3 regions of the Promicromonospora sp. NPDC059942 genome follow, and region 3 is predicted to be linked to each of the others. Evidence: predicted binding sites of a transcription regulator. Region 3 holds the regulator's gene; each other region holds the start of a gene.
The links. The regulator HrcA, encoded in region 3, represses chaperone genes, less so after heat shock. The targets are predictions, from matches to a motif close to TTNGCACTCGNNNNNNNCGAGTGCNAA.

Region 1 (9,380 bases), on a different contig from region 3:
CAAGGTGCTCACCGTGGCCCTCGGGGTCTTCCGCTCGCAGACGCCGCAGGGCGCGCCCGACTGGGCCGGGCTCATGGCCGCGTCCCTCGTCGCGGCCCTGCCCATCGTGATCCTCTACGCCGTCTTCGGCCGCCGGGTCATCAACTCCATCGGTTTCTCCGGCATCAAGTAGCCGGGCCAGAAAGGAACACCATGAAGCGAAAGATGCTCGCGGGCGCCGTCGCCCTCGCGTCCCTGTCCCTGACCGCCTGCGCGGGCGGGTCGTCCGGCGCCGAGGCGGAGGGCCAGATCGACTACTGGCTCTGGGACTCGAACCAGCAGCCCGCCTACCAGCAATGCGCCGACGCCTTCCACGAGGCCAACCCCGACCTGACGGTCAAGATCACGCAGCGCGGGTGGGACGACTACTGGTCGGCGCTGACCACCGCGTTCTCGTCGGGCACCGGCCCGGACGTGTTCACCGACCACGTGTCCAAGTACCCCGAGTTCGTGGCGAACGGGCAGCTCCTGGCCCTCGACGACCACATCGCCGACGTCGACCTCGACCAGTACTCGGCCGGCCTCGCGGACCTGTGGGTCGCGCAGGACGGCAAGCGGTACGGCCTGCCGAAGGACTGGGACACCGTCGCGATCTTCTACAACCAGGAGATGGTCAAGGACGCCGGGCTGACCGAGAAGGACATGCAGGACCTCGACTGGAACCCGGACGACGGCGGCAGCTACGAGGAGGCCATCGCGCGCCTGACCGTCGACGCGAACGGCGTGCGCGGCGACGAGCCGGGCTTCGACAAGGAGAACGTCGCGGTCTACGGCCTGGGCATCCCCGGCGCCGGGTACGAGAACGGCCAGACCGAGTGGAGCATGTACACCGCCACCACGGGCTGGACCCACACGGACGAGAACCCCTGGGGCACGCACTACAACTACGACGACCCGCGCTTCCAGGAGACCATCGCCTGGTGGTACTCCCTGATCGAGAAGGGTTACGCCCCGCCGCTGGAGACCACGATCGGCGCGTCGGTGAACGACAACTTCGGCGCGGGCAAGTCCGCCATCAACATCAGCGGCGACTGGATGCTCTCGACCTACTTCGGCTACGACGGCGTCGACGTTGGGCTGGCGCCCACGCCCACCGGCCCGAACGGGAAGCGCGCGAGCATGTTCAACGGCCTGGCCGACTCCGTCTGGGCGGGCACGGACAACCCCGAGGGCGCGGCGAAGTGGGTCGCGTTCCTGGGCTCGACCGACTGCCAGGACCTCGTGGGCGCCGCCGGCATCGTGTTCCCGGCGATCACCAGCTCGGCCGAGATCGCCACGGAGGCGTTCGCCGAGAAGGGGATCGACGTCTCGCCGTTCACCACCCACGTCGAGGACGGCACCACGTTCCTGTTCCCGGTGACCGACCACGCCTCGGACGTGCACGCGATCATGACCCCCGCGATGGACGAGGTGCTGGGCGGCAAGGCCGACGTCAGCTCGCTGACCGAGGCCAACGAGCAGGTCAACGCCCTGTTCGACTGACCGGGAGGCGCGGCTGGTCGTGCTGGTTCTCGCGCCGGTACGCCGCCGGAGGCACGCCGCAGACGTCGCCGAACGCGGTGTAGAACCGGCTCACGGAGCTGAAGCCGGACTCTGCCGCGACGTCGGCGACCGGCAGGCCCGTGGTCACCAGCAGCCGCCGCGCCTCGGCCAGCCGGCACCGGGTGAGGTAGTCGACCATGGTGGTGTGCACGACCTTGCGGAACTGGGCCATGGCGTAGTTGGGGTGCAGCCGCACGGTCCGTGCGACGTCCGCGACGGTGAGCGGTTCGCGGAAGTGCTCGGCGATGTGGCGCACCATCGCCAGCACCTGGCGCAGGGCCGGGTCGCCGGCTGCGAACTGCCGCACCGGCTGCCCCGGTGTGGCCAGTCCGAGCCGGCGCACCCGGGCCTCGATCTCCAGCATCGCGATGCGACGCAGCTCGGGCTGGTCACCCGACAGGTCGGCGGCCCACTGCGTGAAGTTCGCCGGGTCGGTCGTCAGCGCCGCCTCCGGCGGTGAGATCAGCGGCATGCCGGACAGCAGACGGCCGACCAGGGCGGCGGGCAGTCCCCAGCCGAGGAAGGTCGAGAACGGCACGTGCACCCAGTGCGCCCGGGTCGCCGTGCTGGCGATGAGCTGGTGGGGCACCGCCGCCCAGAACGCCGCGACCGACCCGGGGCCGATCTCGACCGGCACGCCACCGAACAGGTAGAGCATCGTGCCGCCCTCGGTGACGAGGTTGATCTCCAGGTCGTCGTGCTGGTGGGCGGTGCCCATCAGGGTGGGGCGGCCCGACCAGCTCAGGAGAGCGGACGGCTCGATCTCGATCTGCGACATCATCTGCCCCCGAGTGCCTGAGGATCCTGGAAGAACCGGCTTGGATCCGTGAAGAGTTCGCCGATCGTAGGTACGTAGGGTCAAGGCCGTCAACGCGGCCGCCGGCCGTCGTCGCGCCCCCGGCCGCATCGCCGCGGCCCAGGACAAGGAGCATCTGTGTTCACACTTGGCATCGTCGGAGCCGGGCAGTTCGCCGGGCAGTTCGTCAAGCTCTGGAACCTCCACCCCGGCGTCGGGGACATCTACGTCACCGACCTGCTGCCCGAGCGCGCCGAGAAGCTCGTCGGCGAGTACGACCTCGCCGGGACCGTCCCGTCCTTCGAGGCCCTGCTCGCCTCCGACGTCGACGCCATCGCGATCTTCACGCAGCGCTGGACGCACGGGCCCCTGGTGGTCCAGGCGCTGCGCGCCGGCAAGCATGTCTACTCCTCGGTGCCGATGGCCGTCTCCGAGCCGGAGATCGAGGCCATCGTCGACGCGGTCCGGGAGACCGGGCTGACCTACATGATGGGCGAGACGAGCTACTACAACCCGGCGACCGTCCACGCCCGCGACCAGGCCGCGAAGGGCGCCTTCGGCCGGCTGTTCTACGCCGAGGGCGACTATCTGCACGACATGGACCTCGGCTTCTACGACGCGTACCGGTACAGCGGCGGTGAGAACTGGAAGTCCACCGCGAGCTACCCGCCCCTGATGTACCCCACGCACTCCCTGGGCGGGATCCTCGGCGCCTGGCAGACGCACGCGACCAGCGTCTCGGCGATCGGCGTGCTCGACGACCGCGGGGACGGGGTGTTCGACAAGGACGTGAGCCAGTTCGCCAACGACTTCTCCAACGCCACCGCGCTGTTCGAGGCCGCCGGGGGCGGCGCGTTCCGCATCAACGAGTTCCGCCGGGTCGGGTTCCCCTCGCACTTCCGCGAGTCGCGGTTCCGGTTCTTCGGCACCGAGGCCAGCATGGAGCAGCTCGTCAACGTCAGCCTCTGGCAGGACAAGCAGGAGGTCGTGGACATCACGGAGCACCTGGCTCCCAAGCCGACGCTGTCACCCGACGACCCGTCGCTGGAGCACGTCTCGCCCGCGCTGCGGGACGCCTTCACCTCGGGCTCCGCGCCGGTGCACGACCGCTCGCGGCTGCCGAAGGAGTTCGCGAACGTCTCCAACGGCCACGAGGGCAGTCACCACTTCCTGGCCGACGACTTCGTCACGGCCGTCACGACCGGCGCCCTCCCGCCGGTGAACGCCTGGGTCGCCGCGCGGTACACGATGCCCGGCATCGTGGCGCACGAGTCGGCGCTCAAGGGCGGCGTCCGCCTGGACATCCGCGACTTCGGGGACGCGCCGCAGAGCTGACGGCCGGGGCGCTGGGGCGACCCGCGACGCCGCGTTCGGATCGCCCCCGCGGACTCACCTCGCGGTGGCCTCGTCGATCGCGGCCTCCAGCGCCTTCTCGTCGGCCTTCAGCTCCTTCTTCTCCAGCCTGGCCGCGCGGGCGATCGCGCTCTCCACGTGTGCTGCCACGTCCGAGGCGGCGATGACGACCAGGCCGCTCTGCCCCTCGTCGAGGAGCTCGCCCAGGTCCTTCAGGTCGCCGCGGCTCATCCCGCCGGCGACGTGCCCGGCGAGCGCGCCGATGGCGCTGCCCCCGGCGCCGCCCGCGAGCAGGGCGCCACCCAGACCGATCGCCGGGAAGAGGGCCACGAGTGCGCCCCCGGCCAGGCCGAGACCCAGGCCGCCCCAGGCGCCGTGCCGGGTCGGCTGCTCGTGCTTCTTGACGATCTTGACCTTGCCGTCGGCGTGCCGCGAGACCACCGCCGCGTCGTAGGTGTCGATGAGACCGCTGACCTGGTAGAACTCCTTCACCGCCTCGTAGTCGGTCACCGCGTCGTCCTCGCTGCCGTAGCTGGCCGCGAAGGCCACCAGGGTGTCGAGCGCCATGTCGTCTCTCCTCGATAGCGTGGCCCGCCGTCCGCGGGGCACTCGTTCGATGGTTCGACCGCGACGCTAGGCCGGGGTGCGCCTCGTCGAGTCACATGATTCGGGTGACCCGCCCCTTACGCCGTCGAGCCGGCGTAAGGGGCGGGTCGACGGCGGTCAGGACTCGATGGTCTGCCGGTCGCCGGATCCTCGGCCGATGGGCGTGGTGCCGGCGGTGTGGGCGACCTCGATCTTCCGCGGCTTGGCTTCCTCGCTGACGGGGATGGTCAGCGACAGGACGCCGTCGGTGTACGACGCGGAGATCCGGTCCAGTGCGAGCCCGCGGCCTACCGTGAGCTGCCGGGCGAAGGTGCCGGTGGGACGCTCCCGGACCAGCCACTGCGCGTCGTCACCCGAACGCTGCGTGCGTTCGGCGCGGACGGTCAGCGTGCGGTCCTCGACCGAGACGTCGATGGTCCCCGGGTCGACTCCGGGCAGGTCCATGGACAGCACGTAGTGGTCGCCGGTGCGGAACAGGTCCATCGGCAGGGTGCCCGACTGTCGTGCGTTGCTCGCGAACGAGCCGAACAGCCGGTCCATCTCCTGGAACGGGTCCCAATAGGTAGCCATTGCGCATCACCTCCCATGCTGATGCGGTCCTGGCCCCTCCAGGACCGCGGCGCTCGACGGCGGTGGGTGCCGCCGTCCGGCTACAGTCAATTTTTAGCACTCTTGATGCGAGAGTGCCAAGGGTCTGGAGCCGCAAGCGAGAAGAAGTGCTACCTGCCCTGCCGGTCGCGCGCGAGGCGCTCGCGCCGGTCCTCCTCGCGCTTGGAGTAGGCGGCGGCGCGAATCGCCTCGTCCGACTCCAGGCCAGAACCAAGACCACCACCGACGGTTGCCGCTGATGCGACGAACCAGGCCAGGACCACCAGGTCGCCGTACCCGAGCGTCGCCCCGACGTAGCCGCCCATCAGGTCGGGGTCCAGGACGAACAGCGCCCACACCAGGTTCACGACGTAGAGAGCGCAGTAGCAGATGACCACGCCGGTCACGAGTGTCAGCACCGTTGACGCGTTGTAGAGGCGGGACCGCTCCCGTGCCTGTGGCGAGTCGCCCTCGGGGCGGTCCCACAGCTCGCCGTCGATCACGAGCCAGGCCACGACGAGGGTGACCGAGGCGATCGAGGCCACCACCAGGCGCCACCACGACAACGAGTCCGCCAGTACCCAGACCGTCGAGTTGACCGTGGCCACGGCGCCGGTCGCCAACGCCGCCACGAGCGCCGACTTCAGCCCGGGCACCAGCAGCCAGGGACGGTTCGCGAGCACCATGCCGAGCAGAAGGCGCCACCGACCCCGCAGGCGGGGCAGGACGACGCGGTGCCTGTCCTCCCCGCTCGGCTCGGCCATCGTGCTGACCAGCGAGCGCACTGCCCGCCGTGCCCGGGCGTGGACCCGCAGCCCGCCGAGCGCGGGCAGAGAGAGCACCGCGGCCTGCCGACCGGGATCGGTGTCGGCCAGCAGGTGCCGGCCGTTCCCGTCGTGAAGAGGAAGCTCGGTCAGGCCGACGACGAGGTCCCAGTCCCGCTCGCGAGCCTCGTCCTGCAGCCTGTCCAGCGCGGTCCGGAGGTCCTCGGACCCGGTCGTGAACGGCTCGCTCACCACGGTGATGTCCCACGCGACGCCACCATCGGGCGGGCGCAGGTCAGCCAAGCCTTGCGCGATCACGGTCGGCGCGGCCGGGTCGGCCACGAGTCCTACGCGGACGGACTCCATCTGGTTCAGGCCCGTCGACGTGCGACGGCTCCCCAGATGACGAGCACGAGGAGCGAGCCGACGAGCGCCCAGAACCACGTGGTCAGCGAGAAGAAGGACTCGTTGACCTGGACGTCGAAGAGTGCCCCACCGATCCAGCCGCCCAGCAGTGCGCCGAGCACTCCGACGACGAGCGTGATGAACCATCCTCCGGCGGCCTTGCCGGGAAGGATCGCCCGGGCGATGGCGCCCATGATGAGTCCGATCAGGATCCAGCCGATGATGCCCATGGAAGCTCCGTTCGACGATGCGTCCCCTGACGCGTGCGGACGCTCTGGCTCAAGCCCTGGAAGACGACCTGTTGCTCATCCACTTTCACCCGGTTGGCCGGTGCTCGCCACGGGAAGTCGTCAGAGCTCTCGCGGGCCGAGGTCGCTCAGCACCGTGGTGAGGTTGCGGATGCCCGCGTTGTCGTTGTCTGCCCTCCAGATCGGGCCCCAGCTGATCCTCCAGTCCTGGCGGAACGGCCGGTAGGTGAGATCGGGGCGCCGGTAGTAGCGGGCCGCGTGGCCGCCGAGCGGTTGGGCGACCTCACCGTTCGCGGTGGCGCTGAAGGCCTGTTCCAGGTCCGCGATCACCGGACCGCGCGTGATGGTGCGCCCGCCCGGTGTCTGGAACGGGTTGAAGACGTCCATGTACTCGTCCGCGAAGGCGCCGGCGGTGTCGATCACCTCGAAGGCGGCGAGGTCCTCCAGGCTGACCGCGTCGGCGCGGGCCAGATCGTGGTCGAGCGCGAGGGCCACGACCATCGGCTCGGTGAACATCACCGGGCCGCTCGTGAGGTCGGGCTCCGTGATGGGGAGCCACCCGACGTACACGTCGATGTCACCCTGCCGCAGGACGGCCATGGCGTTGCTGAACGGCTGGTAGCGCACCCGAAGGTCCCAGGTGGGGTGGGCGGCGCGAAACGCGTCCCAGTACGGCCGCAGCTCCAGGGTGTTGCCGGCGGCGGTCCCGACGCGCAGCACGCCGGACCGTCCGCTCGCTGCCACGCGTGCCCGTTCGGTGCTGTCCGTGATGGCCCGGAGCAGGGGCCGCAGATCGTCCCGGAGCCGCTCGCCGATCGGCGTCAGGCGCACGACACGGCTGGTGCGGTGGAACAGCGGTGCCCCGATGCTGCGCTCCTGCTTCTTGATCGACTGGCTGACCGCCGCCTGGGACAGGTGCAGGCGCTGCGCGGTCCGGCCGAAGTGGAGTTCCTCGGTGAGGGTCAGAAAGATCTCGATCTCGCGAAGCTCCACGTCGTTCCTGTCGATCAGCGGTGGTGATCGCTGCGTTGCGATTTTCGCCGTTGTTGAGCGGTTTGGCCGGAATCGATGATAGACGGGGCGGCCAGGACGAGGTCCTGCTGGTGCCGCCTCTTCCCACGTCGAACGGAGCCAACCATGACCGCGCCATCCCTCCCCACCCTGCGGACGGCGGACCGCGACCAGCTGCAGCGAGACATCGAGACCATGGTCGAGGCCGGGTTCACCGGGGTGCAGCTGCGCGTGCACGACGAGCAGGGCGACTGGACCGGCGTCGCCGGCCGGCAGGCGCTGGACGACGACACCCCGCCCTCGACCGACGGGCACGTCCGGATCGGCAGCAACACCAAGACGTTCGCCGCGACCGTGGCGCTGGCGCTGGTCGGCGAGAACGTGCTCAGCCTGGGCGCGCCGGTGCACGACCACCTGCCTGAGCTCCGGCTGGACCCGCGCATCACCCTGCGCATGCTGCTCCAGCACACCAGCGGCGTCTTCAACTTCACCGGTGAGTACTACGACGACGGGACGTTCGTGCCCGGCATCCCCGCGACGCAGTCGGGCAAGGAGTGGGTCGACAACCGGTTCCGCACCTACGCCCCGGAGGAGCTCGTCGGGATCGCGCTGTCCAACCCGGCCCGGTTCGAGCCGGGCACGGACTGGAGCTACTCCAACACGAACTACGTGCTGGTCCGGCTGCTGATCGAGCGGGTGACCGGCCGCTCGTTCGCCGAGGAGACGCAGCGGCTGGTCCTGGGGCCGCTCGGCCTGACCGGCACGGTGCTGCCGGGCACCTCGCAGGAGATCCCCGCCCCGTACACCCACGCCTACTACCGGTACGACGACGGTGGCGAGGAGAGGACGGTCGACGTCACGCGGCACAACCCGTCCTGGATCGCCACCGGCGGAGACATGATCTCGACCACCCAGGACCTGCAGACCTTCATCGTCGGGCTGCTCACCGGCAAGCTGCTGCCCGACGCCCTGCTGACCGAGATGCTGACGCCGCACCCCAAGGCGGGCTACGGCCTGGGCGTGTTCGTGCAGCCGACCGAGGCGGGCGGGACCGTCATCACCCACAACGGCGGCATCGCGGGGCACGCCGCGCTCATGTACAGCACCCCCGACGGCAGCCGCACCCTGACCGCGGCCCTGCACTACGTGGACGACCCCACGATGTCGATGGGCGCCGCCTTCCAGCAGGCCAACCAGGCGCTCGTCCAGGCGGTGTTCGGCGGCGAGGAGGCGTCCGACCGGTAGCCCGACTTCAGGTATGGCTGGCGTCCCGGTGCTCCGGCACGTCGTTCACCGGAGCCAGCAGGGCGGAGGCGCCTCTCTTCCAGTGGTCGAGCGCGAAGGCGGCGACGTCGCCCTCGACCGCCAGGCACGCGGTGGCACCGAGGAGGATGTCGTCCCGCAGCCCCGGATCCTGCTCGGCCAGTCGACCGGCGAGGTCATGGCCGGCGATCTGCTCGTGGACGGCGTCCGCCTCGACGTGCTCGTCGAAGTATCGAGTCGTGCCGGCATCGTGACCGAGGCGTCTGAAACCGTTGCCGTACAGCCTGCTGGGGATCGACGACGTCATCTCGTACGCGGCCAGGTGACCGACGATCGCGCCTCGGAGCCGGCGGTGCAGCCCGAACAGCGACATCGTGTTGAGCGCGACGAGCACCGGGGTGGGCACGACATCGACGTACCAGCCGTAGCTGTCGTCGAGCCCGGCTCCACGCATGGCACGCGCGAAGAGCTCCGCGTGCATGTGGCCCGACTGTCCGCCGCCGTACTCATCGGTCTGGATCTCGACCAGTGCGGCCTTCGGCGCCCCGGTCAGCCGTGGTATGGCCCACGTGTGCGGGTCGGCCTCCTTGAGCTGGTAGAGCGACTTGAGCACGAGGTACTCGCGTGCCTGCTCGGCGTCGGCATGCTTGGCGACGTAACGAGCCATGCCCGGTCCGTCGTCGGCGGCGATCTCGAAGAGTCGGCGGGCGACGCCGGCGGCGTCCGTCGCTGCGCAGGTCGGATGGCCCGCGCGCGAGCGCAAGG
Region 2 (9,380 bases), on a different contig from region 3:
CCGGGACCTCCTCGACGCGTTCTCGTCCGACGTGACGAGCGGGGCGCTCTACGACCTCGGCGCGGACCACTGGGAGCGCGTCGAGCGGCAGTGCGCGGATCTCCGGCTGCCCGCAGGGAGGCCGGCGCGGGCGGCGGTGCTGCGCCTGCTCGGCCGGGTGGCCGCGCGCGGGCCGCACACGGCGCTCGTGCACCTGGACCTGAACCCGACCAACGTGCTGATCACCGACGACGGCGCCCGGCTGATCGACTTCGAGGGATCACGCATCGGGCACACCGGGATCGACGCGTGCTTCCTGCACTACCCGTTCCCGCACCACAGCAGCCCGTGGGGCGTGCTGCCGCCGGAAGCCGTCGAGTCCGCCGACACGGCGTACCACGCTGCGCTGACCGCGGACGGCGCGGACCTGCCGGCCGCCGGTCACGGCCAGGCGCTCGCCGACGGGGCCGTCGTCGCGCTGCTCGGCAGGCTCGTCCGGCTGCCGCTGATCGCCCGGCCGGATCAGGCGCGGGCGGACGCCCGGCGACGTCGAGGGCAGATCGTGCACCAGGTCGGGACCTGCGCGCGCCTGACGGAGCGTGTCGAGGGTCTGGCGGCAGTCACCGGATGGCTCCAGTCGCTCGGCGCGGCGCTGACGCGGCGCTGGCCTGCTGCCGCGGCGTCGCGAGCACCCGTGTTCCCCGCCTTCTCGCGGTAGGCGCCGGGCCCCGTTCAGGCTCCGGGAGCCCCCGCCACGGCGCGCACCAGGTGCTCCGCGACGGCGCGGCGCTGGGTGTCGGGCATCGACCGGTAGGCGAGCGACTCGAACATCCACAGCCCGTCGGCGGCGAGGCGGGCCACCAGCAGGGACATCGAGGCCGGGTCGGCCTCCGCGTCGTCGGGCACGGGCGCCCACCGCTCCAGCACCACGCTCCACGGGCCCGCCCACTCCGGACGGGTCGCGGCCTCCAGCATGAGCTGCAGCTCCGCCCGGGTCGCGGCCTGGGCGCTCACGCGGATGTAGGCGGCCAGCCGCTCGTCGGGGGTGAGCTGGTCGGCCGGACGGCCGGCGTCGGCCTCCAGCGTGGCCTCCCACCGCGCGGCCAGGTGCTCGTGGATGGCGACGAGCAGCCCCTCGCGGGAGGGGAAGTGGTACATGATCCCGCCGCGCGTCAGCTCTGCCTCGGCCGCCACGGAGTCGAAGGTCACGGCCGTGACGCCCTCGCGCTGGACCAGGCGCACGGCGGATTCGAGGATGCGGTCGCGGTTGCTCGGTCGCACGGGGTCTCCTGCGGGGCGTCGCGGTCGGAGCGGTTCAGTGACCCGAACCGTAGGCGGAGGATGCCGATCCCGGCCCGTAGGCGCGGAGCAGCACTGTGGTGACGATAGCGCCGAGCGCCAGGACCGCGGCGCAGATCACCATGACCACGAAGTAGCTGTTCCCGAACGCCTGGGCCGCGGCGGCGAGCACCTCGGGGCCGGTGCCGGGGGCGGTCAGGGCGTCGGACATCGACCGGCCCGCCTCGACGGGGGCGCCGTCGGGCAGGCGGACCGTCGCGGTGTAGACGGTGGTCAGCAGCGAGCCGAGCAGGGCCACGGCGGCCAGGCTGCCGAACTCGTAGGAGACCTCCTCCACGGAGGAGCCCATGCCGGCCCGGCGGGCGGGCACGTTCCCGATGATCGCCGTGGAGGCCACCGACATCGCCGCCCCCAGCCCGAGGCCCGTCACGAGCAGGCCGGCGAGCAGCAGCCACTCGGTCCCGTGCTGCACGCCGTACAGCGTCCCCGCCACGCCGACGGCGCCCACGGCCAGGCCACCGCCGATCAGCACCCGCAGGCCCACCACGTGGAGGAACGCCCCGGCCAGGAGCGAGGACGGCAGCGAGCCGAGGGCGATGGCGGCCACCAGGAGCCCGGCCTCCAGCGGGGTGAACCCGGCCACGAGCTGGAACCGTTGCGTCGTGGCGAGCTGCAGCCCGCCCATGGCGAACATGGCGATCGCCGCCGCCAGCACCCCGGACGAGAACGCGGCGTTGCGGAAGATCGACAGGTCGAGCAGCGGGAACGGCAGCCGCCGCTGCCGGCGGACGAAGACCCACCAGCCCACGACGGTCACCGCTGCCGCGCCGAGGACGACGGTCCCGGACCGGTCGGCGCGGGCGACCTCCTTGATGAGGACCACGAGCCCGACCAGCGTGACGAGGGCCTGGACGGACGAGACGAAGTCCCACCGGGTCGCGGGGTGCGGGTCGTCCTCCGGCGCGACGGCGAGCCCGACGATCACGGCCAGCAGGACCACCGGCACGTTGATCAGGAAGATCGAGCCCCAGGCGAAGTGCTCCAGCAGCACGCCGCCGACGATCGGCCCGAGGGCGCCGCCGACGACGGACAGGCTGCCCCACACGCTGATGGCGATGTTGCGCTCGCGCTCGTTGACGAAGGCCACCCGGATCAGGGCCAGCGTGGCCGGCATCATCGCCGCGGCGCCGACGGCGAGGAGCCCGCGCGCGGCGATCAGCACCTCGGGCGTGGGCGCGGTCGCGGCCAGGAAGGAGGCGAGCCCGAACACGACCAGGCCGGACACGAACATCCGCCGGTGCCCGAACCGGTCGCCCAGCGTGCCCGAGCCGAGCAGGAGCCCGGTCATCACCAGCGGATAGGCGTTGATGATCCACAGGCTCTCGCTCCAGCTCGCGTCGAGCTCGCGCGTGAGGGTCGGCAGCGCCGTGTACAGGATCGAGTTGTCCAGCGTGATCAGCAGCAGACCGGTGCCGACCGTGACCAGAAGGGTCCAGCGCCGTCCGGTGCTCAGCCGGGACGTGCCCGCACCCAGCGGAGGGCTCATCGTCATGGTTGTAAATGTACCATCTAGAAGGTTAAGTTACGCGGCCAGGGTGGGGTGTGAAGACGTCAGAGGCTCCCCGGTGCGAGCACCGGGGAGCCTCTGAGATTCACCCTCGCAAGTGTAGGGCCGAGCGGGTGAACTATGCGCGCGGCCAGGCTCCCGGCGTCGGCCACTTCGCGGTGCGTCCGTCGCCGCTGGAGGTGCCGGTCAGGCGCCGCTTGACCCACGGGCCCACGTGCTGGCGCATCCAGGCGGCGTTGGCGCGCGCCGTCTCGCGGAAGGCCGCGGGCGGGGCGGCGTCGAGCGGCACGTCGTAGGCGGCGTCGTCCGGCTCCAGGCCGAGCGCGACGAGCGCGGCGTTCGCCACCCGCTGGTGCCCCTCGGGGGTGAGGTGGATGCGGTCGGAGGACCAGAGGCGCAGGTCGGCCAGGGCGCGCATGCCCCACAGGTCCACCACGTGCGCGCCGTGGCGCCGGGCGATGGACCAGACGTTCGCGTTGAAGATGCCCACGCGGCCGTTGGTCCAGCTCAGCGCGGCGCCCGCCTTGAAGCCGGTGCCCATCAGCACGTCGGCGCCGGTGGCACGGAGCGTGACGACGGCGTCCTCCAGGGCGGCCGAGATCGCGTCGATGTCCGCCGTGGCGCGCAGGATGTCGTTGCCGCCCGCGACCAGGGAGACGAGGTCCGGCTGTGCGTCGAGGGTGACCCCGAGCTGCTCGGCGACGATCGGGCGCAGCTTGCGGCCCCGGATCGCGAGGTTCGCGTACTCCAGCGGCGCCTCGCCGGCCGCGATGCGGCGGGCGGAGAGCGCGGCGGCGAGGTTGTCCGCCCAGCCGCGCTGCACGTCCGGGGCGTCGGGATAGGGATCCCACAGCCCCTCCGAGAAGGAGTCGCCCATGGCGATGTACCGCGTCCAGCGGACGGGGGCGGTCGCGGTGGGGGTCGTGGAGGGGCCTTCCGGTTCTGGGGTCGTCGTCGCGCTCACGGTCCTCATTGTTGCGCCAACGCGGTGAAGAGTCGTCACAAGTGGGTGTGTCGGGCAGCACAGACGGTCGCTGTCAGTGGGTCCCGGTAACCTCCTGAACGTGGAGACCATCGTGAACCCGACACCCCCTGCCGACGCCGCCGATGCCGCTGGCCGGCCCCCGTTGTCGCAGGTCATCGCGCCGGACTGGGCCGAGGCGCTGGCCGACGTCGAGCCCCGCATCCATGCGATGGGCGACTTCCTCCGAGCCGAGGTCGCCGAGGGGCGCACCTACGTCCCGGCGGGGGAGAACGTGCTCGCCGCGTTCAAGCGCCCGCTCGCGGACGTGCGTGTGCTGATCGTGGGCCAGGACCCGTACCCGACGCCGGGGCACGCCATGGGCCTGTCCTTCTCGGTGCAGCCGGACGTGCGGCCGGTCCCGCGCTCGCTGGTCAACATCTACAAGGAGCTGCAGGAGGACCTCGGCCTGCCGCTCCCGTCGAACGGTGACCTCCGGCCCTGGGCCGACCAGGGCGTCATGCTGCTGAACAGGACGCTGACCTGCCGCCCCGGCTCCTCCGACTCGCACGCCGGCAAGGGCTGGGAAGAGGTCACCGAGGCCGCCATCCGTGCGCTGGTGGCCCGTGGCGGGCCCCTCGTGGCGATCCTGTGGGGCGCGAAGGCGCGCAACCTCAAGGCGTGGCTGGGTGACGTCCCCGTGGTCGAGAGCGCGCACCCGTCGCCGCTGTCGGCGCGCAGCGGCTTCTTCGGGTCCAAGCCGTTCTCGCGGGCCAACGCGCTCCTGGAGCAGCAGGGCGCCCAGCCCGTCGACTGGCGCCTGCCGTAACGACCGGCCGCCCTTGGCGCCGGCGGACTCCCGGCGTGCAGACAACGTGAAAAGGACTCAGGTGAACAACAGGACTGTTCCTCCGGCCTCCGGGGGGACCGGCGAGACGCTGGTCGCCCACGTCGAGGCCCCCGCCGTCGCGGGCGCGGAGAAGGGGCTCTCCGACCGGGACCGCGAGATCCTCGCGTTCGAGCGCCAGTGGTGGAAGTACGCCGGCGCCAAGGAAGAAGCGGCGCGTGAGCTGTTCGGTCTGACGGCCACGCGGTATTACCAGGTTCTCAATACGCTCATCGACTCCCCGGCCGCCCTGGAGCACGACCCGATGCTGGTCAAGCGGCTGCGCAGGCTCCGCTCGACCCGGCAGCGAGCACGATCTACACGTCGTCTGACGGATGAGAACCACTGAGAAGGCACCGATCCGTCACAACAACCCGCTACTCTCTCTGCCGTGACGAAGAGTGGCTACCCCTACCCGCCCGACGAGTTCGACGTCGCTGTCCCCGGGGGCGCACCGGTGGGTGTGCACCGTGCACCGCGCAGCGGTTGGAGCTCGGCCTGGCCGTTCCTGCTGGTCGCCGTAGTCTGCGCCGCCGTGGCGTGGGGCGGCATCACACTGCTCTCCGGCGACGGGGAACCGGCGGAGGCGTCGGGCGACCCGTCGACCTCGGCCTCGGCGCCCGTCTCGCCGTCCCCCTCGGCCTCGACGTCGGGTGAACCGTCGGGCGAGCCCAGCGGTGAGCCGTCCGCGGAGACCGGCGGTGCTGCCGACCCGGCGGCGCTCAAGGCCGGCGCGGACCTGACCGCCCAGGTGGCCGTCTACAACGTCGGGCAGGAGGCGGGCCTCGCAGGCGAGACCGCCGACTACCTGAAGGGGCAGGACGTGGCCGGCGCGGCGCTGCGCGAGGAGCCGGCGACCCCGGACGGCGCGACCTACACCGAGAACACCATTCTCTACGGCGCCAACCGTGCGGAGACGGCCGCCTACACCGCGGCGCTGCTCGGCATCCCGGAGGCCAACATGGTCGAGTCGGCGGCGGTGTCCGAGTCGCCCGAGGCCCTGTGGGTGGTCGTCGTGACCCGGCCCTCGACCATGGGCTGACCTTCGGTTGGGTTTACCAGGCTGTACCACCATGTTGATATTCCTTGACAAGCGGCGGTTTGCAGCCCTCTGACCTGGGCGTTCGCCATGCGCTTAATGCCGCATACCGGGCATAGAGGGTTCCCTGGTGTGAGACGGACCACTAGGCTCGAACCACCACGGGTCGACCGCATGGCCCGTGCAGAGGTACAAGGAGAACTACGCATGGCCCAGGGCACCGTCAAGTGGTTCAACGCCGAGAAGGGGTATGGCTTCATCACCCCGACCGCCGGCGGCCAGGACCTTTTCGTTCACTACAGTGCGATCCAGAGCGATGGCTACCGGTCCCTCGACGAGGGACAGGAAGTCGAGTACGAGGTGGGGCAGGGACAGAAGGGTCCGCAGGCAGAGCAGGTTCGTCCGGTCTGACTCGATGGGACGACGGGTGGGAACTGCCCACCCGTCGCCCGCCACCCCCCGAGGATGCTGGGACCCAGACCCCGGCGTCCGCACTGGACGGTCGACGACGACCGGTATCGCACCCTGTCGGACGACGATGCCCGACGCCACCGAGCAGCCGCCCCGTACCGCGGCTGCTCGCTCTGGTTCCCGCCTGGCGCCCCCTGCCCGGCGAGCACCCGTGATTCGATGGGGTGCGTGACGCTCCTCGATGCAGTGGTGGTGGGCTCCGGGCCGAACGGCCTGGCGGCCGCGGTGACGCTAGCCCGCGCGGGCCTGGGCGTCCGTGTGCTGGAGGCGCAGCCGACGATCGGCGGCGGCGCGCGCACGCTCCCTGTACCCGAGCTCGACGACGACCTGCTCTTCGACCTCTGCTCCGCCGTGCACCCCATGGCCTGGGCCTCGCCGTTCTTCCGGGCCTTCGACCTGCCGGCACACGGCGTCGAGCTCGTCGCGCCCGAGGTCGCCTACGCCCAGCCGCTCGCCGGCGATCGCGCGGGCATCGCGTGGCGCGACCTGGCCCGGACCGCCGACGGCCTCGGGGCCGACGGCGACGCGTGGCGTGACCTGATCGGCCCCCTCGCCGAGAGCTGGCGACAGGTGACCGCGCTCGCGCTGGGGGACAAGCGGACCGTGCGCGGCATGCTGGAGGGCGTGCGCGACCACGGCGCGCACGCGTCGGAGACCTGGGGCCTGGCCTCCCTCGTCCGGCCGGGCCTGCGGTTCGGCGCGGCACTCCTCGAGCAGGGCGGCCCGCGCTGGGAGCGGCGGTTCCTCACCGAGGAGGCGAAAGCCCTGCTCACCGGCGTCGCGGCGCACGCCATCACGCCGCTCCCGTCGTACGCGGGGGCGGGTACGGCCCTGCTCCTCGCGGCCCTCGCGCACGCCGACGGCGGCTGGGCCGTGCCGGTGGGCGGTTCGCAGGCCATCACCGACGCCCTGGTCCGTGACCTCCGGGCGCACGGCGGCACCGTCGAGACGGGCCGCCCGGTCGACGCCTGGCGCGACCTCCCGCCCGCCCGCGCCGTCTTCTTCGACACGACGCCGACCACCGTGCTGCGGGTCCTGGGGGAGCGGATCCGGGCGCCGCGCCGCGCCGCCCTGCGCAGGTTCCGGTACGGCAACGCGGCCGCCAAGGTCGACTTCGTCCTGTCGGGCCCGGTCCCCTGGGCGGCGCCCGACGTCGGGCGCGCGTCGACCGTGCACGTGGGCGGGTCGCGCGGGGAGATGGTGATCGCGGAGGACGCCGTCGCGCACGGGGTGCATCCCGACCACCCGATGGTCCTGCTCAGCGACCCGGGCGTCGCCGACCCCGGCCGGGTGCGGGGCGCCAGGCGGCCGCTGTGGACCTACGCCCACGTGCCCGCCGGCTCGCCGCACGACGTCACCGAGGCGGTCACACGGCAGATCGAGCGCTTCGCGCCCGGCTTCCGCGACGTCGTCGTCGGCGCGCGGTGCATCCCCGCCGACCAGATGCAGCGCCACAACCAGAACTACCCGGGCGGCGACATCTCCGCGGGCGCCGCGAGCATGTGGCAGATGGTCGCGCGGCCCACCCTCGCCCCCGACCCGTACCAGGTCGCCGAGGGTGTGTACCTCTGCTCGGCGTCGACCCCGCCGGGCCCGGGCGTGCACGGCATGGGCGGGTGGCACGCCGCGCGCCGGGCGCTGGTGGGGGAGTTCGACCTCCGCCACGTGCAGGGGCTCGCGCCGGGGTAGGTGTGCCGCGTTCGCTCGCGGTGTACGCGTCTTGCACTCTCAAGGTCCGAGTGCCAATAATGTCTTAGCACTCTCCGTTGGAGAGTGACAGCAGGGTCGAATGGTGAGGCCTCCTGCCGCGGCGAGACATGGTCGTCGAGGCGGTTGCCGTCCGTCGCGGGCACCGGCCGGCCTGGACAAGCCACCAGCGGAGGATTCATCCCCATGGCCAAGATCATCGCTTTCGACGAGGTTGCTCGTCGGAGCATGGAGCGCGGGCTCAACCAGCTCGCCGACACGGTGAAGGTCACGCTCGGCCCGAAGGGTCGCAACGTCGTTCTGGACAAGAAGTGGGGCGCCCCCACGATCACCAACGACGGTGTCTCCATCGCCAAGGAGATCGAGCTCGAGGACCCCTACGAGCGGATCGGCGCGGAGCTCGTCAAGGAGGTCGCCAAGAAGACGGACGACGTCGCGGGTGACGGCACCACCACCGCCACCGTGCTCGCCCAGGCGCTCGTGAAGGAGGGCCTGCGTGTCGTTGCCGCCGGTGCCAACCCGATCGCCGTCAAGCGCGGCATCGAGAAGGCCACCGAGGCCGTCACCGAGCAGCTGCTGAACGCCGCCAAGGAGATCGAGACGAAGGAAGAGATCGCCGCCACGGCCGCGATCTCGGCCGGCGACCCGGCGATCGGCGAGCTCATCGCCGAGGCCCTCGACAAGGTGGGCAAGGAAGGCGTCATCACCGTCGAGGAGTCGAACACCTTCGGCCTCGAGCTCGAGCTCACCGAGGGCATGCGCTTCGACAAGGGCTTCCTGGCCCGCTACTTCGAGACGGACCCCGAGCGCCAGGAGGCCGTGCTCGAGGACCCGTACGTCCTGATCGTCGAGTCGAAGATCTCGAACGTCAAGGACATGCTGCCGCTGCTCGACCAGGTCATGAAGTCGGGCAAGTCGCTCCTCATCATCGCCGAGGACGTCGAGGGCGAGGCCCTGGCGACCCTGGTGCTGAACAAGATCCGTGGCACCTTCAAGTCCGTCGCCGTCAAGGCCCCGGGCTTCGGCGACCGCCGCAAGGCCATGCTGCAGGACATCGCGATCCTGACCGGCGGCCAGGTCATCACCGAGACGGTGGGCCTCAAGCTGGAGAACGCCACGCTCGAGGAGCTGGGCCAGGCGCGCAAGGTCGTCGTCACCAAGGACGAGACCACGATCGTCGAGGGTGCCGGCGACGCCGACCTCATCGCCGGTCGCGTGAACCAGATCCGCAGCGAGATCGACAAGTCCGACTCGGACTACGACCGCGAGAAGCTGCAGGAGCGCCTCGCCAAGCTGGCCGGCGGCGTGGCCGTCATCAAGGCCGGCGCGGCCACCGAGGTGGAGCTCAAGGAGCGCAAGCACCGCATCGAGGACGCCGTCCGCAACGCGAAGGCTGCCGTCGAGGAGGGCATCGTCGCCGGTGGTGGCGTGGCCCTCATCCAGGCCGGCGCCGTCGCGTTCGCCAAGCTCG
Region 3 (9,380 bases):
CCGGGCGCCGGGCGCGAGCTGCTCACCCGCGAGGAGGCGCACCTGGAGCGCGTCATGCTCGGCGTGCGGCTGCGCGAGGGGCTCGACCTCGGCGTGCTCTCGGCGCAGGGGCGTACCGCGGTGGCGGGCCTCGTGGCCCGCGGCCTGCTCGACGGCCACGCCGCTCTCGGGGTCGGCGCGGCCGGGTCCGGGACGCCGGGCGGCAGCCCCGGCGCGGGCACCGCGCGCGCCGTCCTGACGCGCCGTGGGCGCCTGCTGGCCGACGCCGTCGTGCGGGACCTGACCGCCTGATCCGCGCCCCTTTTCTTCACGCAAAAGGTCCTTTTCGTTTGTTTGCACGGTGGGCGAAACCGTCGATATCTTGTGCTGTTCATACCGTTACGAGGCGGCTCGGTCCCGCCTGACAAGGGGCACGCGCATGAGCAACACCTACGGTGGCTGGAACCCGCAGGATCCCTCCTCCGGACAGCGTCCGGACCCCCGGCCGCAGGGCGGCCAACCACCGCAGCAGCCCGACCCGTACGGCCCGCGCGACCCGTACGGCCGCCCCGCCAACCCGTACGGCCGGCCGGACTACCAGCCCCCGCAGTACCCGCACGGCGGCTTCCAGCAGCAGTACCAGGCGCCGCAGCAGCAGGTCCCGGCCTACGCGCCGGTCCAGGAGCCGGAGCCGAGCCCCGACGAGGTGCCCCCGACGATCGGCGGCGCGTGGCGCTGGGCCTGGGGCGCGTTCGGCGCGAGCTGGGGCATCTGGGTGCTGATGAGCCTCGCCCTCGGTGTCGCGCAGGTCGCGGTCGTCCTCCTGTTCAGCCCGTCCACCATGGACGCCCTGTCGAGCTCCACCGACCCGGTGGCGCTCGACGCCGCACTGGCCGCCGGGCAGTCGTTCGAGGCCAAGGCGCTGGGCGCGGCGGGCACCGCGATCAGCTTCCTGCTGCAGGCTCTCCTGTACGCGGGCGCGCTCGCCGCCACCCGGACCCGCAAGGTCCGGTTCCGGGACTTCTTCCTGCTGCGCGGCTTCGGCGGCCTGGTCGCGTACGCACTCCTCGCGGGGGTGATCGGGTTCGTCAGCACCGTCGTCCCGGTGGTGGGCGGCCTGGTCCAGCTCGTCTGCACGCTCCTCCTGCTCCCGGTGCCCTTCCTGCTGCTCAACGGCGTGGGCTTCGGCCGGGCGCTCGGCCGCGGCGTCGGGCTGGTGCTGTCCCATCTCGGCGCCGCGCTCGCGTTCTTCGGGATCTTCGCCGGCCTGGCCGTCGCGTCGGTCGTCACGTGCGGGACCGGCCTCGTGGTGGTCGCGCCGGCGATGCTGCTGATGGGGGCCTACCTCGTCCAGCGGTGGACCAGGGAGCCGGTCCGGTCCTGACCTGCGGGTAACAACTCCGCGGTTGCACATGCGGAATTGCGGAGAAAAGGTGAAGGTGGCTTCGGATCACTGAACAGTGAAAAGGGGACACACATGACCGAGAACACTCCGCAGAACCCGTACGAGCCGGGAGCCGGCGGCCCGACGCCGCCGCAGAACCCGGCCGGCGGTCCGGCACAGCCGGGCGGGCCCGCGCAGCCGCCGCCTTACGGCGCCGGCGAGCAGTCGCCCTACGGCGCCGGTCAGCAGTCGCCGTACGGCGGCGCCACCCAGCCTCCGCCCTACGGCGGGGCGGGTCAGCCGCCGGCCTACGGGGGTCAGGGCGCGCCCTACGGCACGCAGTCGGCCGCGCCGTTCGCCGTCGGCGAGGCACTGAGCTTCGGGTGGAGCCGGTTCACGGGGAACTGGCTCTTCTGGGTGCTCTTCGTCCTGCTCTCGTTCGCCGTGGGCGCCATCTTCAACGCCGGCTCGTTCGGCGACTACCAGGAGATCAACCAGGCCGCGATGCGCGGCGACATCAGCTCGTCCACGGCGACCGGGGTGTCGTTCGGCGGTTCGCTGCTCGGGCTGATCGGTGGAATCATCAACTCGATCCTCGGCGCCCTCGGGATCAACGCGGCCCTGCGTGAGGTCTCCGGCGAGAAGGCGACCTGGGGCACGCTCTTCAAGGTCAACAGCTACCCGATGATCATCCTGGCGGCGCTCCTGCTGCTGGTCGCCGGCTTCGTGGGCCTGCTGCTGTGCGGCCTGGGCCTCATCGCCCTGGCGATCTTCGCGCCGTTCACCTACCACAACGTGGTTGACCGCAACCTCAACGCGTGGGACGCGCTGACCGGCTCGTTCCGCCTGGTGGGGCAGAACTTCGGCTCGGTGTTCCTGCTGGAGCTCGCGCTCCTGGGCATCAACATCGTGGGCGCGCTGGTGTGCGGGCTCGGCCTGTTCGTCACGATCCCGCTGTCGCTGCTGGCGCTGGCCTTCGCGTTCCGCCGCCTCACCGGCGGACCGGTCGCCAGCGGTCCGGCGACGGCAAGCCCGGGCACGATGGGTCCCGCCGTCGCCTGAGCCGCCCGACTGATCGCCGAGTCAGCATGCTGGTCGCGGACCAGCATGCTGACTCGGCGCACGTCGGCTACTTGATGAAGCGGATGTTCACCGGGTAGCGGTAGGGCGCGCCCTTTCCGTTCTCGACGGCAGCCAGGATCTGGAACACGACCGCGGCGATGAGCACGATGTACAGGATCGTGCCGAGGCCGAACGTGACCGCGGCGATGATCGCGAGCGCCACGTTCGCGATGATCACGGTGATCGTGAAGTTCAGCGACTCCTTCGCCTCCTGCTCCACGAACCGGCTGCGGTCCTTGAAGACCAGCCAGATCACCAGCGGCGGCACGAACGAGAAGATGATGGCGCCGACCTGGGCGAAGACCGTCCACATGCGCTCGTCCGACGGGGTGAGCGGCTGGGGCTGGTACGGCGCGCCGGGGCCGTAGCCGGGGCTGTACGCCGGACCCGCCGCCGGCGGACCCTGGTAGGGCGACTGTGGCTGGGGCGTCCCGTAGGCCGGGGCGTCCTGCGGCTGCTGAGGTGCGGGGCCGGGCTGCTGCGGCGCCGGGCCGGGCTGCTGAGGAGTCTGCGGCTCCTGCGGGTTTTCGGACATATGACCAACCGTAGAGGCTGCGCCTTACGAGAGGGTCACGAAATCGATAAGTTCTTCGACCCTGCCGAGCAGCGCCGGGTCGAGGTCCCGGAAGTCGCGCACGGTGCCGAGGATCCGCTGCCAGCCGCGGGCGACGTCCGCCTGCGTCTGCGCAGGCCAGCCCAGGGACCGCAGGATGCCCAGCTTCCACTCGGTACCGCGGTCGATTACGGGCCAGCGCTCGAGCCCGAGGCGCTCGGCGCGCACGGCCTGCCACACGTCGACGTAGGGGTGGCCCAGCACCAGCACGGTCCCCGTGGGGACGGTGCGCAGCGCCTCGTCGGTGAGCCGCTGCTCCTTCGACCCGGGCACCAGGTGGTCCACGAGCACGCCGACCCGCCGTTCGGCGTCGGGCCCGAACTCGGCGAGGCGCTCGGCGAGGTGGTCCACGCCGTCGAGCATCTCGACCACCACGCCCTCGATCCGCAGGTCGTCGCCCCAGACCTTCTCCACGAGCTCGGCGTCGTGCTTGCCCTCCACCCAGATGCGGCTGCCGCGGGCGACGCGCGCCCGGGCGCCGTGCACCGCGACGGACCCGGAGGCCGTGCGGGTGGGCTGCGCCGGCGCGCGGTTCACGACGGGCGCGGTGAGCACGACGGGCTTGCCCTCGACCCAGAACCCCGGGCCGAGCGGGAAGGTGCGGGTGCGACCGCGGCGGTCCTCCAGGACCACCACGTGCATGCCGCCCGACTTCTCGACGCGCACCACGGCGCCGACCCAGCCGGTCTCGACCTCCTCGACCACGAGGCCCAGCTCGGCGGGCGTGGGCTGCGACGTCGGCCGCCGCCCTCGCTGCGCGCCAGGGAACTGGGGGGACAGCACATCGGCTCCATACCGTTCGTCGACCACGCCGCGAGCCTAGGTCGCCCCTCCCGTTGAGTGCTGGATATCCGCGCTTCCGGAGTGTCATTCGGCGCAGATAGCCCGCACTCAACGAGGTCGGGTGGGCGGGGCGGGCGGGGTAGGCGGGTCGGGTCAGCGGCTCGCGCGGAGCGCCGCCTCCGTGCGGGTGGCGACGCCGAGCTTGCGGAGGATCGCCGAGACGTGCACCGACGCGGTCTTGGCGGAGATGAACAGCCGCTCGGCGATCTGCCCGTTCGTCAGGCCCTCGGCCACCAGGGCCAGCACCTGCCGCTCGCGGGCGGTGAGCGCGTCCGTCCCCGCGCCCGACGGCGGAGTGCCGGCTGCCCCCTCCACCAGGCCCGCGCGGTCGATGAGACCCTGCGCCTGCCGGACGACCAGTCCCGCACCGATCTTCTCCGCCTCCACGACCGCCGAGCCGAGCGCCGCCCGGGCCCCGGCGCGGTCGGCGACGTCGAGCAGCCGCGCGCCCTCGCGGTACAGCGCGTACGGGCGCAGGTGCACGGGTCCGGGACCGGGCAGGTCGGCGACCGTCGTCCAGGGTCCGGTGCCGAGCTCCGCCTCGAACAGCGCCGACCACAACGGGAACGTCGGCCAGTGCGCGCACGCGGCGAGGGCCGCGCGGTAGGGGGCGTCGTCGACGTCCTGCCCGGCGGCGCGCAGCCGGGCGATCGCCTGGGCCGCCACGCCGAGCTGTTGCAGGTCGTAGGCCGGCATGCACGGGCGGTCCGAGGCGACCACCACCGACATGCGCTCCAGGGCCTCGGCCGGCTCGTCGCGCAGCAGCGCGAGCTCCGCCAGCGTCACGCTGGTGCGCGACCTGATCTGCTCCTCCAGGCGCCCGAACCGCTCCCAGGTCGGGACCCTGCGGCGTGCCTCTGCCTGCGCCTGCTCCACCTCGCCCCGCCACATCATGAGCCAGATCCGGCGCTCGCTGAGGTAGGCGGAGTACACGCTGTCGTGGATCGGCGGGATCGTGCGCTCGTACCAGGCGGCGGCCTCGGCCCAGTCGCCGCGCCCGATCTGCGCCTCGGCGAGGTTTCCCTCGATCATGAGCCGGGTCGAGTCGGACGAGCCGTGCCGGCGCGCGGCGCCGATCCCCTCCTGGGCGATCTCCGCGGCCCGGCCCCAGTCACCCACGACGAGCCGGGCGTCCGAACCGTTGACGTAGTACCGGCTCAGCCCGTGCCACGTGTCCCCGGCCGCCTCGCGGCCGGCGTCGATCTCCGCGAAGCCGCCGGTGTCGCCGAGCTGCACGCGGCTCACGCCCCGCAGGTTCAGCGTGACGGACACGACCTCGGCGTCGCCGATCGCACGGGCTGCGTCGTGGGCAGCCGTCGCGGCCTCGATCGCCTCCCGGGGCCGGCCGCCGAGCATCGCGCGGCGCGCCCGCAGCATCAGGAGCTGGCCGCGCACGACGTCGTCCCGGCCGGGCTCGACCAGCGCCAGGGCCCGTTCGATGAGCTCGGGCCCCTCGTCCGAGCCGGCGTGGCCCGCGATGAGCGCCGCGTCGGAGAGCATGCCGACGAGTCCCGCCGGGTCGTCCTCGGGCCACTCGGCGATCGCCTCGTGCGCCACGGCCAGGGCGCGGGCGCTCCGGGTCGAGCCGCGCAGGACCTCGGCGACCGACCGCAGCAGCTCGTGGTGCGGCAGCCCGGCGACGGCCTCCGGTTCGCGCACCTGCTGCCAGAGCTCCAGGGCCCGTTCACCCAGTGCGACCGCGGTGGACGACGCCGCGCCCGCCGCGGCCGTCCGGTGCCCCTCGACGGCCGCGGCGAGCGCCTTGTCGGGCATCCCCGCGCGCCACCAGTGGTCGGCGATGCGGGACAGCTTCGCCACCGAGTGGGCGCGCCGGACGAGGGCCCGCTCCAGGGCCCGCGCGTAGGCGGCGTGCAGGCGGTGCCGCTCGCCGGGCAGCAGCTCGGCGTACACGGCCTCCTGGACCAGCGCGTGCCGGAAGGCGTAGCCGACCTCGGTGACCACCAGCACCTGGGCCTCGACCGCCTCGCGGACGGTCTCCTCCGCCTCGGCCCCGGTCTGCGGGGCGCGCTGTCCCGGCCCCGTCGAGGCGTCCGCCAGGACGTCGTCGAGCACGTCGTACCAGACGCGCGGGCCGGCGGCGGCGACCACGCGGCACAGCGACCGGGCCTCCCGGCTCAGGTTCCAGTAGCGCAGCAGGAGGATGTCGCGCAGGGAGTCGGGCAGGTCGGTGCCGAGGAAACCGATCAGCTCCTCGACGTAGAAGGGGACGCCCTCGCTGCGGTCCGCCAGGTCGGCGAGCTGCTCGGCGTCGAGGCCGACGTCGAGCAGGTCCTGTGCCATCTCGTGGACCTCGGTCTCGCCCAGGCGCGTCAGCTCGAGACGGGTGGTGAGCCGCGCCCGGTCGAGCTCGGCCAGGACGACGCGGAGGGGGTGCCCGCGGGAGACGTCGTCGCTGCGGTAGGTGAGCAGCAGGAGCAGGCCCGGCGGCGTGGTGCGGGCGAGGCGGAGCGCGACGGCGCGCGTGACGTCGTCGGACCAGTGCAGGTCCTCGATGACCACCACGACGGGTCGTTCGCCCGCGAGCCCGGCGAGCAGGTCGGTGAGGACCTCGGGGACCCGGTCGGCCCCGGCGTCGGGCGCGGGTGCGACGAGCTGGGGGGCGAGGGCGGACAGGGCGCCGGCCGAGGGTCCGGCCGCGGCGACGACCGCCTCGGGGCCCATCGTCCGGACAACGCCGCCCAGGAGTCCGACCAGGGCGGCATACGGGAGGGGCCCGGAGCCCTCGTCGGCGCACTGGCCGACGATCACGTGGGCGTCGTCGGCCCGGGAGGTGAGCTCGTCGAGCAGGCGGGTCTTGCCGATCCCGGCCTCGCCGGCGATCACGAGGGTGCGGCTGCCGCCCGAGCGGACGTCGGCGAGAGCGGCCTCGAGCGCGCCGAGCTCGGGGGCTCGGCCCACCAGGCGGGCACGGGGGACCGGCATGGGCTCATCGTCCCATGCCGGTCCGTGGTCGTTCCGTTCTTTTCCGTCGGCCTGCCCGCCGTCTCCGTGGGCCGGCCCGCTGCCCGGCACGGTCGTCCTTCCCGGGGGATCAGGCGACGCGCGGCCGGACGGCGTCGGCCGCCTTGGCCCGGGCACCGCGCTCGGCGGTGCGCTGCGCGGCGGCCTGGCGGCGGGCCGCGTCCTTCTGCTCACGGGCCACGCGGGCCCGCTCGTTGCGCTGGTCGAGCTCCCGCTCGTTGCGGCTGTACTCGGCGTAGTCCGTAAAACCGAACATGGTGTTCCTCCTGGTGTCACCGCCGGCCCCTCGCCGGCAGTGATTCCAGGTTCGTCTGTGAGGTACGTCGCGCGGATCGGGCGGTCGCCGCATCTTTTCCGACGGGTTCGCGGTGCGGGGTGGGCGCGCCTAAGGCATCGCCCTATGCTCGGTGCTCAGCCCTTGGCGAACGGTAGGACATGCAGGTCAGCCGCGTGTTCGCCGGGGCGGGACGGCGTGGCCGGCCCGGGTGCGCACGGCGTGCGGCGGGTCGGCGACCCGGCGGGTGGCGCGTGCCGCGTAGGATTGGCACTCGGTCGGTGAGAGTGCTGGAAGGCAGTGTCGGTGAGCGGGCCGGAACCCGGGTGCACGTCCCGGACGTTCTACCTGGGGACGGAGGTGAGCGCGGTGAGCGAGGAACGCAGACTCGATGTCCTGCGGGCCATCGTGGAGGACTATGTCCGCACACGGGAGCCCGTCGGTTCGCGCATCCTCACGGAGCGCCACCAGCTCGGCGTCTCCCCGGCCACGGTCCGCAACGACATGGCCGCCCTGGAGGAGGCCGGGCTCATCGCCCAGCCGCACACCTCGGCGGGGCGCATCCCCACCGACAAGGGCTACCGCCTCTTCGTGGACCAGCTCGCCGAGGTCCGGCCGCTGTCCGTCCCGCAGAAGCGGGCCATCGAGACCTTCCTCTCCGAGGCGGTCGACCTGGACGACGTCGTGGCCCGCGCCGGGCGGCTCATCGCCCAGCTCACCGGCCAGGTCGCCGTGGTGCAGTACCCGTCGCTGCGGCGGTCCGGGCTGCGGCACCTGGAGCTCGTGCCGACGGCCGAGGGGCGGCTCCTCGTCGTCGTCATCACGGACACCGGCCGGGTGGAGCAGCGCTTCCTCGACGTGCCGGTCGACCTGGACGACGGCACGCTCGGCGAGCTGCGCGCCCGCCTGAACGCGGCGACCGCCGGCCGCCGGCTCGCCGACCTCGGTGACGTGTTCGCCGGGGTCGCCGAGGCGATGCCGGCCGAGCACCGCCCGCTGGCGACGGCCGTCGCCGAGGTGGTCACCGCCGCGCTCGCCGAGGAGAGCGAGGAACGGATCGTGCTGACCGGCCAGGCCAATTTGGCACGGTCCGGCATGCGTTTCGAGCAGGGCCTGCGGCCCGTCCTGGAGGCGCTCGAGGAGCAGGTCGTCCTGCTCGGCCTCCTCACCGACATGACCGACGACGCCAAGGTGGCGGTGAGCATCGGGCACGAGAACCGGCTGGCGGGACTGGCGGAGGCCTCCGTCGTCACGTCCGGCTACGGCTCGTCCGACGGCGACACCGTCGCGATCCTGAGCTCGATCGGCCCCACCCGTATGGACTATCCGGGCACCATCGCCGCGGTCCGCGCCGTCGCGCGCTACCTGTCGCGAGTGCTGCCCGGCTGACTACTCACCTCATCACGAAGAGAGACCTGTGACCGACTACTACGAGATTCTCGGTGTTCCGCGCGACGCCTCGCCCGAGCAGATCAAGAAGGCATACCGCAAGCTGGCCCGCGAGCTGCACCCGGACGTGGCCGGCGACGCGGGCGAGGACCGGTTCAAGGACGTCGCGCGCGCGTACGAGGTGCTGTCCAACCCCGACAAGCGCCAGCAGTACGACATGGGCGTCGACCCGACGTCCCCCGGCGGCGGCGCGGGCGGCGGGTTCGGCGCCGGGTTCGGGTTCCAGGACATCTTCGAGACCTTCTTCGGCGGCGGGCAGCCGACCGGCCCCGTCCCGCGCGCCCGGCGCGGCAACGACGCGCTCGTGCGCCTCGACCTCGACCTCGCCGAGGCCGTGTTCGGCGCCAAGCGCGAGATCCAGGTCGACACCGCGGTGGTCTGCAACACCTGCGGCGGCGACGGCGCGCGGCCGGGCACCCACGCCCGCACCTGCGACGTCTGCCAGGGCCGCGGCTCCGTGCAGCGCGTCGCCCGCTCGTTCCTCGGCCAGGTCATGACCAACCAGCCGTGCTCCGCCTGCGGCGGCTTCGGCACCGTGATCCCCGAGCCCTGCACCGACTGCTCCGGCGAGGGCCGGGTGCGCTCGCGGCGCACCGTCGCGGTCAACGTGCCCGCGGGCGTCGACACCGGTACGCGCATCAAGCTCTCCGCGCAGGGCGAGGTGGGCCCCGGCGGCGGCCCCGCCGGCGACCTGTACGTCGAGATCCGCGAGCGCGCGCACGACACGTTCGTGC

Region 1: ACFV9Q_RS01000 (Hsp20/alpha crystallin family protein) is a predicted target of HrcA. The motif match lies at 5,000-5,026, and genes of this name have one in related genera.
Region 2: groL (chaperonin GroEL) is a predicted target of HrcA. The motif match lies at 7,922-7,948, and genes of this name have one in related genera.

What each region holds. Positions count from the first base shown of each region.
Region 1 covers NZ_JBHWLR010000001.1:246,767-256,146, forward strand. Annotated here, with positions in the region: gene ACFV9Q_RS00975 (carbohydrate ABC transporter permease) at 1-172, shown strand, start outside; gene ACFV9Q_RS00980 (ABC transporter substrate-binding protein) at 193-1,521, shown strand; gene ACFV9Q_RS00985 (helix-turn-helix domain-containing protein) at 1,502-2,359, opposite strand; gene ACFV9Q_RS00990 (Gfo/Idh/MocA family protein) at 2,516-3,712, shown strand; gene ACFV9Q_RS00995 (DUF1269 domain-containing protein) at 3,767-4,297, opposite strand; gene ACFV9Q_RS01000 (Hsp20/alpha crystallin family protein) at 4,454-4,906, opposite strand; gene ACFV9Q_RS01005 (hypothetical protein) at 5,056-6,054, opposite strand; gene ACFV9Q_RS01010 (GlsB/YeaQ/YmgE family stress response membrane protein) at 6,060-6,323, opposite strand; gene ACFV9Q_RS01015 (LysR family transcriptional regulator) at 6,444-7,334, opposite strand; gene ACFV9Q_RS01020 (serine hydrolase domain-containing protein) at 7,479-8,597, shown strand; gene ACFV9Q_RS01025 (iron-containing redox enzyme family protein) at 8,605-9,380, opposite strand, start outside.
Region 2 covers NZ_JBHWLR010000013.1:72,578-81,957, forward strand. Annotated here, with positions in the region: gene ACFV9Q_RS20250 (phosphotransferase) at 1-697, shown strand, start outside; gene ACFV9Q_RS20255 (TetR/AcrR family transcriptional regulator) at 712-1,260, opposite strand; gene ACFV9Q_RS20260 (MFS transporter) at 1,295-2,830, opposite strand; gene ACFV9Q_RS20265 (SGNH/GDSL hydrolase family protein) at 2,964-3,722, opposite strand; gene ACFV9Q_RS20270 (uracil-DNA glycosylase) at 3,919-4,635, shown strand; gene ACFV9Q_RS20275 (DUF3263 domain-containing protein) at 4,745-5,041, shown strand; gene ACFV9Q_RS20280 (LytR C-terminal domain-containing protein) at 5,084-5,734, shown strand; gene ACFV9Q_RS20285 (cold-shock protein) at 5,939-6,142, shown strand; gene ACFV9Q_RS20290 (phytoene desaturase family protein) at 6,371-7,891, shown strand; gene groL (chaperonin GroEL) at 8,096-9,380, shown strand, end outside.
Region 3 covers NZ_JBHWLR010000005.1:429,720-439,099, reverse strand. Annotated here, with positions in the region: gene hemW (radical SAM family heme chaperone HemW) at 1-291, shown strand, start outside; gene ACFV9Q_RS11355 (hypothetical protein) at 419-1,363, shown strand; gene ACFV9Q_RS11350 (hypothetical protein) at 1,457-2,425, shown strand; gene ACFV9Q_RS11345 (DUF4870 domain-containing protein) at 2,493-3,020, opposite strand; gene ACFV9Q_RS11340 (DUF3097 domain-containing protein) at 3,045-3,908, opposite strand; gene ACFV9Q_RS11335 (ATP-binding protein) at 4,035-6,884, opposite strand; gene ACFV9Q_RS11330 (hypothetical protein) at 6,994-7,179, opposite strand; gene hrcA (heat-inducible transcriptional repressor HrcA) at 7,567-8,586, shown strand; gene dnaJ (molecular chaperone DnaJ) at 8,615-9,380, shown strand, end outside.